3 regions of the Rhizobium viscosum genome follow, and region 3 is predicted to be linked to each of the others. Evidence: predicted binding sites of a transcription regulator. Region 3 holds the regulator's gene; each other region holds the start of a gene.

Region 1 (4,246 bases), on a different contig from region 3:
CTGAGTAGCTGGTGCCTGGGTTGCCGGTGCAACTGTTGCCGGAGCCTGGGCAGCCGGTGACTGCGGAGCGGCCGGGGCCGGAGCAGCAGCGCCGCTATTCGGAATGCCGCTGTTGTCAGCAGGCTGAGCCGGGGCCGGAGCCGGCGTGTTGGCGCCGCCGAGCGAATCGAGAATGCCGTTGCCCTGCCCGCTCGTGGCCGGAATACGGTTGAGAATATCCGTCGGACGGCTTTCGTAACGGGTCAGGATGCCGAGGCCGAGCGAGGTGATGAAGAACAGCGTCGCCAGGATCGCCGTCGTGCGCGTCAGCGCATTGGCCGTGCCTCGGGCCGACATGAAGCCCGATCCGCCGCCGATGCCGAGGCCGCCGCCTTCGGAGCGCTGGATGAGCACAACGCCGACGAGCGCGAGCACGATCATGAGATGGATGACAATCAATACTGTCTGCATGGGTCCAGTCCTGCCCGTCTGAGGACGGACATAAAGTAAAAATCTGGCGGCTCTTTACATGAGGTCCTCTGCTATTCCAAGCCCTTCGGCCAGGAATATGCAATCGCCTCAGTCAAGCAGCGCTTCGTATGTGCCGTAGATGGCGAGGAAGTCGGTGGCTTTCAAGCTCGCCCCGCCGATCAGCGCGCCATCGACATTGTCGACGGCGAGCAGTTCGCGGGCATTGCCGGGCTTGACCGAGCCGCCGTAGAGGATGCGCATGCCCTTGCCCTCGTCACCAAAGCGGTGGACGAGTTCGGAGCGGATGAAGGCATGGGCGATTTCCACGTCCTTTGCCGTCGGTGTCAGTCCGGTGCCGATCGCCCAGACGGGCTCATAGGCAATGACGGTATTCTCCGCGGTTGCTTCCTCCGGCAGCGAGCCGGAAAGCTGGCGCTTGAGAATGTCGAGCGTCTGATAGGCGTCGCGCTCTTCGCCAGTCTCGCCGACGCAGACGATCGCCGTCAGGTCCGCCTGATAGGCGGCTTGCGCCTTGCCGCGGATCATATGGTCGGTCTCGGCATGGTCGATACGCCGTTCCGAATGGCCAACGATCACGTAGGTGCCGAAGCAATCGGCAATCATGTCAGCCGAAATATCGCCCGTATGCGCACCGGACTGGGCCTGATGGCAATCCTGTCCGCCGATCGCAAGTGGGCTGTCGGTGGCAAGCGCGGTCGAGACGTAAAGCAGTGTCGCCGGCGGGCAGATCAGCGTTTCGACCTTTTCCGACAAGGGAATCATGACGCCCTGGGCAATCGCCTTGATCTGGTCCAATGAATCGCGCGTGCCGTTCATCTTCCAGTTCCCCGCCACGAGCGGGCGTACATCAGGTGTCATGCTGCTCTCCCAAAATCCGCATATCCGGCGGCCTTAGCAAAAGCGCGGCTCAAAGGAAAGCGCCGGGGATGGTCCCGGCGAAATATGATGGCTTGAAGGCCCTATATGACCTGGAATCCGCCCGCTCAGGACGCCAAAACCCAGTTCAGCACCCTGCGCCAGTCGACCATGCGGATCGGCGTTCCATGATTGCCGTTCTGGAAGAGCGTGAAATGTGTCGGGTACTTCGCCTTGTGGAGCTTTTCGTACAGCGCCTGCTGGTCGGCGGCGGCATAGACAGGGTCACGGCTGCCATGTGCAAACCAGAGCGGCAGCTTGGCTTTGTAGAACGGGCTTTTCACGAAATCGGGATCCGAGACACCGCTCATGATCAGCATGCCCTTCAGCCGCTTGACGCTTTCGGCATCGCGCGTGATGCCCCAGCAGATCTGGCTGCCCATCGAGGCGCAGCTCAGGATGATCGGGCGACCGGGTGATTGTGCGCTCGCATAGCGGATCAGCTCGGCAATGGCTGCAACGCCATTGGCATCGAAGCTCTTCACGGTCGGCGAATAGTAGGCGCCGCCATTGCCGGCCGTAAGGTTCTTCAGCCGGTTGAAATTGCCGCCGAAGGAATAGTCATTGGCGCCGAGCCGTCGGTCGCCGTCGCGGCCGTGGATGAAGATGACCGTGAAGGCGGCGTTCTGGGCTGGTCCCACCCTGGTGACATCGAGCCTGATGCCGTCGAGCGACAGCGTTTCATCTGTCTGCAGCTTCTTGACGCCGAGCGAGACATATTTCTGCTGCACCCGCTTTTGCGGGATCTGGTCGCGCCCGTTGATATCCCGCATCTCGTCGTAATCGATTACTTCCGATGCGCCGTCATCGCCCGTCTGCAGCACTGTCTGCGCCGAAAACAGATCGTCCTTATAGGGCGGCAACGTCTCGGCCGCGGCGGTCGTGACAGCCGCGGACAGGAAAAAGGCCGCAATTGCAGTGATTATGGTGCAATGACTTGTGGACATCGGCATGCAGATGGTTCCCATAGAGCTGCCGCGACTTGCCATTCGGCGCCCGGCAACGCAAATCACATCTTGAAAAGCTCCGCAAATCCGGGGCGCGTCGCGTATCGGGGCGCTTTCTGTCAGAATCCCCCTGATTCGCAAACGCGACGCGGACTGTGACTATTGTGGGCCAGCGGCGGCCCTTCACGAGAATAAGATCTGAACGGTTCCATGGAAGACAGCAACGACCTCTTTTCCGGAATGCCCCTGACGCAGAAGCAGGAGGAGGCTGCAAAGCCTGCAGCACCCGCCGAACGGCCCGCCGCGGCTGCGGCACCCGCTACCGCACGCCCTGCCCCGACGACGTCGAACGGCGATGATTACGGCGCATCCTCGATCCGCGTTCTGGAAGGTCTGGAACCCGTTCGCATGCGCCCAGGCATGTATATCGGCGGCACCGACGAAAAGGCGCTGCACCATCTTTTTGCCGAAGTCATCGACAACTCGATGGACGAAGCGGTGGCCGGCCATGCCGATTTCATCGACGTGCATCTCGATATCCAGGGCTATCTCACGGTCACCGACAACGGCCGCGGTATTCCGGTCGAGAACCACCCGCAGGTTCCCGGCAAGTCGACGCTCGAAGTCATCATGACCAAGCTGCATGCCGGCGGTAAGTTCGACGGCAAGGCCTACGAGACCTCCGGCGGTCTGCACGGCGTCGGCGTGTCCGTCGTCAATGCACTGTCGGATGTTCTCGAAGTCGAAGTCGCTCGTAACCGCAAGCTCTACCGCCAGCGCTTCTCGCGCGGCGTGCCGCAGGGCGGGATCGAGGAACTGGGCGATGTGCACAATCGCCGCGGCACCAAGGTTCGCTTCCACCCCGACCCGCAGATCTTCGGCGACCACGCGAAGTTCGATGCGGGCCGTGTCTTCCGCATGGCCCGGTCAAAAGCCTATCTATTCGGCGGTGTCGAGATCCGCTGGAGCTGCGATCCGGGCGTGCTGCCCGAGGGCTCCGACGTGCCTGACAAGGCCGTCTTCCACTTCCCCGGCGGCCTGAAGGATTACCTGCAGGCGACGATGGGCAAGGAATTCACCGTCACCCGCGAAATCTTCGCCGGCAAGAGTGAAAAGGTTGCCGGCCACGGTGCGCTGGAATGGGCGATCACCTGGTATGGCGGCGATCCGCAGGTTCATTCCTATTGCAATACCATCCCGACACCCGAAGGCGGCACGCATGAGGCGGGTCTGCGCATCGCGCTGACAAAGGGCCTGAAGAGCTACGCCGAACTGACGCAGAACAAGCGCGCCGCGCAGATCACCACCGACGACGTGATGATTTCTGCCGTCGGCATGCTCTCAGTCTTCATCCGCGAGCCGGAATTTGTCGGCCAGACCAAGGATCGCCTGGCGACCGTCGAAGCCCAGCGTCTCGTCGAAAACGCGTTGCGCGATCCTTTCGACCACTATCTCGCCGACAATCCGGGTGAAGCCGAAAAGCTTCTCGACTGGGTGATCGAGCGCGCCGAAGAGCGCCTGCGCCGTCGCAAGGAGAAGGAAGTCAACCGCAAGACCGCGGTGCGCAAGCTGCGCCTGCCCGGAAAGCTAGCCGACTGCTCACAGAACACTGCGGAAGGCGCCGAACTTTTCCTAGTCGAGGGTGACTCGGCAGGTGGCTCCGCCAAGCAGGCGCGTAACCGCGCCAACCAGGCGATCCTGCCGTTGCGCGGCAAGATCCTCAATGTCGCCAGCGCCGGCCGCGAGAAGTTGTCGGCCAACCAGCAGATCTCCGATCTCATCCAGGCGCTTGGCTGCGGCACGCGGTCGAAATACCGCGAAGAAGACCTTCGCTACGAACGCATCATCGTCATGACCGATGCCGACGTGGACGGCGCGCATATCGCCTCGCTGCTGATCACCTTCTTCTATCA
Region 2 (4,246 bases), 3.4 Mb from region 3:
GGCGAGGCGGCGCTCTTCCTCGAGGCCGGCGCGGCCGGATTCGTCAAGGGAACGCTGATGCGGGAAGAGGCCTTCCTCCCAGCCGGGCAAGAAGACGGTGTCGAATTCCAAGCCCTTGGCCGAATGCAGCGTCATGATGGAGACGGCGTCGAGATTTTCGTTGGTCTCGGCATCCATGACGAGGGAGACGTGTTCGAGGAAGCCGCGCATGGATTCGAAGCTGTCCATGGAGCGGATGAGTTCCTTGAGGTTTTCAAGGCGACCCGGCGCTTCGGCGCTCTTGTCGTTCTTCCACATATCAGTATAGCCGGACTCTTCGAGTATCTGCTCAGCAAGCTCGGTATGTGGTGTGTTTTCAAGCAGTTCCTGCCAGCGGCGGAAAGATTGAATCACGTCGAAAAGGGCCTTGCGCGCCTTCGGCTTCAGTTCGTCCGTCTCGATCATGTCGGCGGCGGCGGCCAGCATCGGGATGTCGCGGGCGCGGGCGTAGTCGTGGAGCGCGCGTACCGTGGTGTCGCCAAGGCCGCGCTTTGGCGTGTTGATGATGCGCTCGAAGGCGAGGTCGTCGGCCGGCTGGGCGACGAGGCGGAAATAGGCCATGGCATCGCGGATTTCGAGGCGTTCGTAGAAGCGCGGGCCGCCGATGACGCGGTAATTCAGGCCGAGGGTGACGAAGCGATCTTCGAATTCACGCATCTGGAAGGAGGCGCGCACCAGGATCGCCATGTCATTGAGCAGGTGTTTCTTGCCATCGGCATCGCCGCGCTGCAGGCGCTCGATTTCCTCGCCGATGGCACGCGCCTCTTCCTCGGAATCCCAGGAAGCGTGGACCTGCACCTTGACGTCGTCAGGATCGGAGCGATCGGTGAAGAGCGTCTTGCCGAGACGGCCTTCATTATGGGTGATGAGATGGGCGGCGGCACCGAGGATATGGGCCGTCGAGCGGTAGTTGCGCTCCAGCTTGATGACCTTGGCGCCCGGAAAATCCTTTTCGAAGCGCAGGATATTATCCACCTCCGCGCCGCGCCAGCCATAGATTGACTGGTCGTCATCGCCGACGCAGCAGACATTCTGCGGCTCGCCCTTGGGCCGCTGGGCGAGGAGCCGCAGCCACATATATTGGGCGGTGTTGGTGTCCTGATACTCGTCGACGAGAATGTAGCGGAACCTCTGGTGATATTCCTTGAGCAGGTCAGGCTGCTTGCGGAAGATCGCGATCGGATGCATCAGCAGGTCGCCGAAATCGCAGGCGTTCAGCGTCGACAGGCGGTTCTGATAGGCGAAATAGAGATCGCGGCCGCGGCCATTGGCAAAAGCGCGCGCGTCTCCTTCAGGAATATCGGCGGGGCCGAGGCCTTTGTTCTTCCAGGTATCGATCATGCCGGCGAACTGCTTGGCCGGCCAGCGCTTGTCATCGAGGCCTTCGGCCTGGATCAGCTGCTTGATGAGGCGGACCACATCATCGGTGTCGAGGATGGTGAAATCGGAGCGCAGGCCGACGAGTTCGGCATGGCGGCGCAACAGTTTCACACCGATCGAGTGGAAGGTGCCGAGCCAGGGCATGCCTTCGACGGCGCCACCGACTAGAAGCGCGATGCGCTCCTTCATCTCGCGGGCGGCCTTGTTGGTGAAGGTCACCGCGAGGATCTGCGAGGGGAAGGCGCGACCGGTCGAGAGGATATGGGCGATGCGGGTGGTGAGCACGCGCGTCTTGCCGGTGCCGGCGCCGGCAAGTACGAGGACCGGGCCTTCGAGCGTCTCGACCGCTTCGCGCTGTTCCGGGTTCAGGCCCGTGAGGTAATCGGGGCGGCCGCCGTCGCGGGCTGCCATGGCGCGGGCGGCAATGCCGCCGCCGGCAGCTGGCGCCCTTGGGGCAGGGGCTGCAGGTGCTTGCGGCTTGCGCGGCGCATCGCCCGGTTCCTCGTCGAAGAAGGGCATATCGTCGAAACTATTGCTCATGGCGCGTAATGTAGTGATTCGGGAAGGAAAGACCAGAAAAGATGTTCTGCTTTCATTCCCAGCGGCTGCGCTATCCTCAGCAGGTTTGGTTGCCCGGTCGGGAAGCCTGCGCAGGAGTTGTGGTCCTCCTGGACCTCAACTATGGTCTCGCGCCAGCCATCGGGAGAGCCATATGCACATCATCGCCATTCTTGCCAATCTGATCCTGCTGATCGCCGTTGTTGCGCTGATCGCGGGGAATGGTTTGCCGGACAGTGGTGAAGGCCTCGGAACCGTGGTCGCCGCCATCGTGTCTCCTGTGTTGAGCACGATCGCCTTGCTACGCCGCAATGGATCGGTTTCCGAACTCATTTCGCTTGAGATTCGGGCGCGCAAGGCGACGCTGCGACAGCGCATTGCCGAGGCTGAGGCAGCGGCATCAGCGGCTAAGGGCTGTTCTCAGGCAGCCTTCGGCCCGGCAAAGGCCAGGCAGACCGACACCAGCGCGAAGAGCGACGGTAGCGCCAGGCACCAGATGCCGACGGTGGCAAAGAGCAGGGCGGCCAGGCCGCAGCCGAGCGCGAAGGCGGCCACAGCAATGGCCATGCGCGACAGGCGGCCTTTCACCGTTTTCGCCTGATCGCCGAGACCGCCATGGGCGATATCGCCGAGATCGATCATGATCTGCGTCGTCGTGCCGGTCATCAGCGTGCTCGGCGGCGATGCGCCGAGATGGATGCGGTGAGCGGCGTTCTGGATCGCCATGGCGATGACGAGCAGCATGCCGGTTGCAATCAGCGGCAGGCCATCCGAGTTGGTGAAGGGCGAAAGCCAGATGGCGCAGACGCCGCCGGCGGTCAGGAACAATAGCTTGATGACGAGCAGGGTGCGCAACCCCCTTTCGTCACCGGCCGGTACCTTGTAGGTGAGGTAGCGCAGCAGGAGGATCGTCAGACAGAAGACGGGCAGCGCCAGAAGCTTGGCGATGATGCCCGACGTGCCGTGGGTCAGCGCTGCACCAAGGGTGACGAAGTTGCCGGTGACATGGGCGGGAAAGAGACCGCCAAGTGCCAGGAAGCCTGATGTATCGACATAACCACCGGTGAGGCTCAGAAGCACGGGCAAAGCTGGGCGCATCGGTCTTTCCCCTGTGTGTATTCGTTGTCAGTGTGCCGCAACGGCGTGGATTTCGGCAATATAGCCGCCCGGAAATTCCACCATGGCTGCGCGGCGCTCGCCGGACTGATAGGGCTCAACGAGGATTTCAGCACCGCTCTTCCTGGCTTTCTGGAGCGTCACGTCAAGATCGGCCGTCTCATAGCCGGTCACCTCGCGGCCGTAGGGGAAGGGCAGATGGCCGTCGGTGACGAGCACGGTCATGCGGCCGAAGACGGATTCGATGCGCAAGCGGTGAAAGGTCTGATCCGGAAGGCCAATCTCGATACCCGGCGCCTTCTCTTCATCAGAAACGACCTTGCCGTGCGAGAAGGCAAGGAAGGCGTGGGTGAAAGCCGCGCCCCGATCAGCCGACACGTAGACCCGGTTTTCCGGGACGGTCGTGAAGGCCGGATAATTTGGCGCGGTCGTGTGCCAGTAAAGCTGCATGTTGATGCCACCAGGCCACTGGATGACGGCGTCGCGGCCGATCGGGTCGGGAAAGGGCGAGACGATGATATCAGCGCCGGCGGCCTTGGCAGCGGCGATGGCCTTGTCGAGATCGGTAACGAGGTAGCCGGTGCGCTCTGCACCGAAGGGATAGGGGATCGGCGTCTTGAAGCCGAAGAGCGAGACGGTGCCGACAGGCGTCTGGAGGAGCTGTGACGTGGTGCTGCTCGCCGTCGGCGTTACCGTTGCCGTCACCTGCCTGCTGCTGGTGCCACCGAAGGTGGCGAGGAAGCTCTTGGCAAAGGCGTCCACGTCACCGGGGGCGACGTAGACGTGGGTCGTGTCATATTGCGCGCCGACGCCGAATTGCGGCGAGGCGGCATAGGCCGGAGTACCGGCCAGGCCGAGAAGGGCAACAAGGGCTAACGATAGACGAAGCATTGCATGATCTCCTTCGGCCCGGCCGGGCGCTCTCATGGATTAGGGTCCAGACTCAATCAAGTCCACCAAATGATGATGGCGGCGATGTAGCAAGTTGCGGCGAAGTTGAGCATGAGCTTGTCATATCGTGTTGCGACACGCCTCCAGTCCTTGAGGCGGCAGAAAGCACGTTCGATGATATTTCTGCGGCGGTAAGCGATGGGGTCGAACGGTTTGATCTGCTTTCGGGTTGGATTGTTGGGAATGACAGGCTCGGTGCCGC
Region 3 (4,246 bases):
ATCAGGTGACACAGCAGAATGCGGCGATGGCCGAGGAGACGAATGCCGCCTGCCGAGAGCTCGGCAATGAAGCGTCCCATCTCGGGCGCCTGCTCTCCCGCTTCGCGCTTGAGGAAAGAACCCCGTCCCGCGCGGCAGCCTGATGCTGCCTGTCGTTCACGCGGCTTTGGCGACCGCGTCGAAGGCGAGAAGCTTCTCCAGAAGCCGCGGCATGTCCTTGAGATAGACCATGTTCGGTCCGTCGCAGGGCGCGTTGTCCGGATCCTGATGGGTTTCGATGAAGACACCAGCGACGCCGACAGCGACGGCCGCACGGGCCAGCGTCTCCACGAACTGCCGCTCGCCGCCGGAGGTTTCCCCCTGCCCGCCAGGCTGCTGGACTGAATGCGTGGCGTCGAAAATGACGGGGGCACCCGTTGCTGCCATGATCGGCAGGGAACGCATGTCGGAGACCAGCGTATTGTAACCGAAGGACGCACCACGCTCGCAGAGCAGAATGTTCGGATTGCCGCTCTGGTTCAGCTTGCCGAGCACATTCTTCATGTCCCAAGGCGCCAGGAACTGGCCCTTCTTGACGTTGATGACGCGGCCGGTCTTGGCAGCCGCGACCAGGAGATCCGTCTGGCGAGACAGAAAGGCTGGTATCTGCAGGATATCGACGACCTTACCCACTTCGGCGCATTGTTCTTCGTTGTGGATGTCGGTCAGAACCGGAATGCCGAGTTCTTTCTTGAGATCGGCGAAAACTTCCAGCCCCTTTTCAAGGCCGACACCGCGTTTGCTCGACAAGGAAGAACGGTTCGCCTTATCGAAAGAGGTCTTGTAGACGAGCCCGATGCCGAGCTTGGCGCAGAGTTCCTTCAATGTGCCGGCAACCATGAACGCATGGTCACGGCTTTCCATTTCGCAAGCGCCGGCAATCAGCGACAGGCGTGAAGCATTGGAGAAAGTGACCTTGCCGACGCCTTCGCCGACCGTCACCACGGAGTTGGTAGTAGAGCTCATGATGTTTCCTCAAAGGCGAAGAGCACGCCCTGGCCGGGCGCAGGCTTCACCAGAATACGGTTGCCCTTGCGTGTATAGGTCACCCCGTTAGCAGCCAAATGCGCTTCTGTCACGGCCAGATCGCCGACAGCAAAGCGGATCGCCCGACCGCGCAGACCACGATCGGTATCCGACGTGGCAAGATCGAAATAAGCCTCCAGCCCTTCCGGGGTCATCAGGCTGATCTTTGCGTTTCCGGTGGACACATCCAACCCGAAACTCGTGACATCAGCAGAAGCGGCTTTTGCCATCGAGCAAACGAACTCGCCGAAAGCTGTCGGCTCGGGGGCCGCGAGCACGATCTCTGCAATGCCTGTGACACCATTGGCATGGGCCTCCAGCGTATTCCGGTTGGCAGGGAGAGGATTGATGCGCTCGACAGCGAAGAGAAAGAAATCCGGTGCCCGGAGGTCGCCAGCGAAGGCGAGCCGGAAGCCGGCAATATTCTCCGTGCCATCCGGCATTTTCACCGGGCGCTCGAACTGCAACACAGAACCGGCACTCACACTGTCTTTCACGAATCGAGCATGTTCGTGCTTTGCATCCGCCGTCGCGAAGGCAATCGCAGACAGTCCTTCGCTACCGCACCGGAAACGAAAAGCCTGATTGCGGGCGGTGAAGACATTGCCTTCGCGCGCTGTCTCCTCGCTCACTTCGACGCTCGCAACGCCTAGCGGCTCCAGATAGGTTTTGTCGGCGAAGAAAACGCAGGCATTTTCCGTCCCGAAGGGATGGCGGGCATCCGGCGCGACGGTGAAACCAAGTTTGCCCAGTCTTTCGCGGGCAAGGTCGATATCGGTAACCGGCAAAACGAGATGATCGATCGGAAGCGTGACTTGGCTCATTAGGTCCCCTCCAGCAGTCACAAGGAGATGTGCTTCAGCAGGCGTTGCGAGACAAGGCCGGGAAGGCTTGGGGCCGAGAAAAATAAAATTCTCATCAGAATGAACAGAAGTTTTACGAAAATTTAGCTACTTGCGGAACACATATGGAACATATAGTGTCCGTTCTGGATTTGTTTCAAGACTGGGGTTACACGCCATGCTCACGCGCAAACAACAGGAACTCCTTCTTTTCATTCACGAAAGGATGAAGGAGTCAGGCGTTCCGCCGTCTTTCGACGAGATGAAGGATGCGCTGGATCTGGCCTCGAAATCCGGCATTCATCGGCTGATCACGGCGCTCGAAGAACGCGGCTTCATTCGCCGGCTTCCGAACCGGGCACGTGCGCTCGAAGTCATCAAACTGCCGGAAGCTTATAGCCCGAGCCTGCAGCCACGGCGTGGCTTTTCGCCGAGCGTCATCGAAGGCAGCCTTGGCAAGCCCCAGCCAGTAGCACCTCCCGCCTCGGCAAAGCCAGCACCTGCTGCAGACAACGGCAATTCGGTTTCCGTTCCTGTCATGGGCCGCATTGCCGCCGGTGTGCCGATCTCGGCAATCCAGAACAATACGCATGACATTACCGTTCCCACCGATATGCTCGGCTCCGGCGAACATTATGCGCTCGAAGTTCGCGGCGACTCGATGATCGAAGCCGGCATCTTCGATGGCGATACCGTCATCATCCGCAATGGCAGCACGGCTAACCCGGGCGATATCGTCGTCGCGCTCGTGGATGACGAGGAAGCAACGCTCAAGCGCTTCCGCCGCAAGGGCGCATCGATTGCGCTCGAGGCAGCAAACCCTGCCTATGAAACACGTATCTTCCCGCCGGATCGCGTCAAGGTTCAGGGAAAACTCGTCGGCCTCATTCGCCGCTATCACTGACCGGTGACTGGCCTGCGTCTGTGAATGTATCACTGCGCCAGTCATAGGCGCGGTGGCGTATCCAGGGTCTCTGCAATGGACCGAATGAGGTTACGACATCGATTCCCTTAGCGGTGAATCGAAGTTCGACAGAACCTGTCTTGCGCAGCGTCTCGCCGGTAAAGAGCAGCGCGCCGGAACGGCAACGGTCGAAGTGCAATCGGACGGGTGTCACGACGATATCAGCCGTATCGCAGGCTGGTCCGAGATAGGCAGCATCGTCGATGACGATCAGCCTCTTTCCATTGCCGAGCAAGGTGGTGCACCAGGCGCCCTTCAGGCAGGAGAAGCGTGACGCCGGGTTGATGGCGACTGCCTGTCTCATTGTCTCTCTGGCTTCATTCTGCTGATCGGGTGACAGTCGCAGTCTTTTGCCATCAGCCGCAGTCAGCGCACTTGCAGCTTGGAGCATAACCGGCTTCTGATGCTCTTCGATGGCAAGTGCCCTTTGCCATTGTTGGAAGATGAAGGCGGGCGGCTTTTCACGGTTCGAAGCCATCACCTCTCCATCGATTATAGCGACCAGGCTGCCATCTTCGGAGATGGTGATGTCGGGTATCGCCTCTGACGGAAACAGTACAACAGCGATCGTCGAGACCGCGACAATCGCCGTTCCCATGTGCCGTAGCCGGGTCCTGAGGAGGGTCAGCAGCAGAAAGCCAAGGACGGCTGTTGGAAAATACCAGCCGGGCAAACGGCCCACATCTATATTACCGCCCCAAGTCGATACCGTCTTTGCGATGACGATTACGAGATCGAGCCCGAAGCCTGCCACCTGCCATGCCCAGCCGTCCAGGCCAAAGGGCATCAGCAACATGGCAATCATGCCGAATGGCATGACGACAAACGTAATGACAGGCATCGCCGCGAGATTTGCCGGCAAGCCATAGGCCGTCAGCCGGTGGAAATGCTCGATCGAAAACAGTGCCGTCGAAAAGCCACCGATCAGCGACGTCAGGAAAACGCCACCAAAGAAGCCACCGACCACGAAGAAGGGTTTCATGATCGGAAGTTTGGCGAAGGCATTCTCCCGCATCGGTCGCCCCTTCCAGAGGTCGTATCCGGCGACCAGGGCAAGTGTTGCGGCGAAAGACATCTGAAAGCTTGGTCCGAGCACTTCCGATGGCGAGACCGCGAGGATCACGAGAGCGGACAGGGCGACGTTTCTGAGACTGATCGACGGCCGATCGAAGAAGACGGCAACCAGCATGATCGCCATCATGATGAAGGCGCGTTCCGCGGAGACGGCAAAACCCGAGATCAGATAGTAAGCAGTTACCGCTGCGAGTGCGCCGGCAGCCGCAATCTTCTTGGTCGGCCACGCATGTGCAATGCCTGGGAACAGGCTGAGGATGACGCGCAGACCGACGAAGAAGATACCGGCGGAGAGCGCCAT

What was found. The regulator LexA, encoded in region 3, represses DNA repair genes until DNA is damaged. The targets are predictions, from matches to a motif close to TGTTCNNNNTGTGTTCNG.
Region 1: parE (DNA topoisomerase IV subunit B) is a predicted target of LexA. The motif match lies at 2,521-2,538, and genes of this name have one in related genera.
Region 2: H4W29_RS16835 (ATP-dependent helicase) is a predicted target of LexA. The motif match lies at 2,002-2,019, and genes of this name have one in related genera.

Annotation. Positions count from the first base shown of each region.
Region 1 is NZ_JADBEC010000003.1:367,069-371,314, reverse strand. It holds gene secG (preprotein translocase subunit SecG) at 1-450, opposite strand, end outside; gene tpiA (triose-phosphate isomerase) at 559-1,329, opposite strand; gene H4W29_RS33880 (alpha/beta hydrolase family protein) at 1,455-2,339, opposite strand; gene parE (DNA topoisomerase IV subunit B) at 2,544-4,246, shown strand, end outside.
Region 2 is NZ_JADBEC010000001.1:3,433,217-3,437,462, forward strand. It holds gene H4W29_RS16835 (ATP-dependent helicase) at 1-1,959, opposite strand, end outside; gene H4W29_RS16840 (YoaK family protein) at 2,398-3,075, opposite strand; gene H4W29_RS16845 (glyoxalase) at 3,103-3,984, opposite strand; partial or broken gene H4W29_RS34780 (IS5 family transposase) at 4,041-4,246, opposite strand, start outside.
Region 3 is NZ_JADBEC010000001.1:79,348-83,593, forward strand. It holds gene H4W29_RS00370 (methyl-accepting chemotaxis protein) at 1-143, shown strand, start outside; gene kdsA (3-deoxy-8-phosphooctulonate synthase) at 157-1,005, opposite strand; gene H4W29_RS00380 (VOC family protein) at 1,002-1,889, opposite strand; gene lexA (transcriptional repressor LexA) at 2,086-2,811, shown strand; gene H4W29_RS00390 (ComEC/Rec2 family competence protein) at 2,792-4,246, opposite strand, start outside.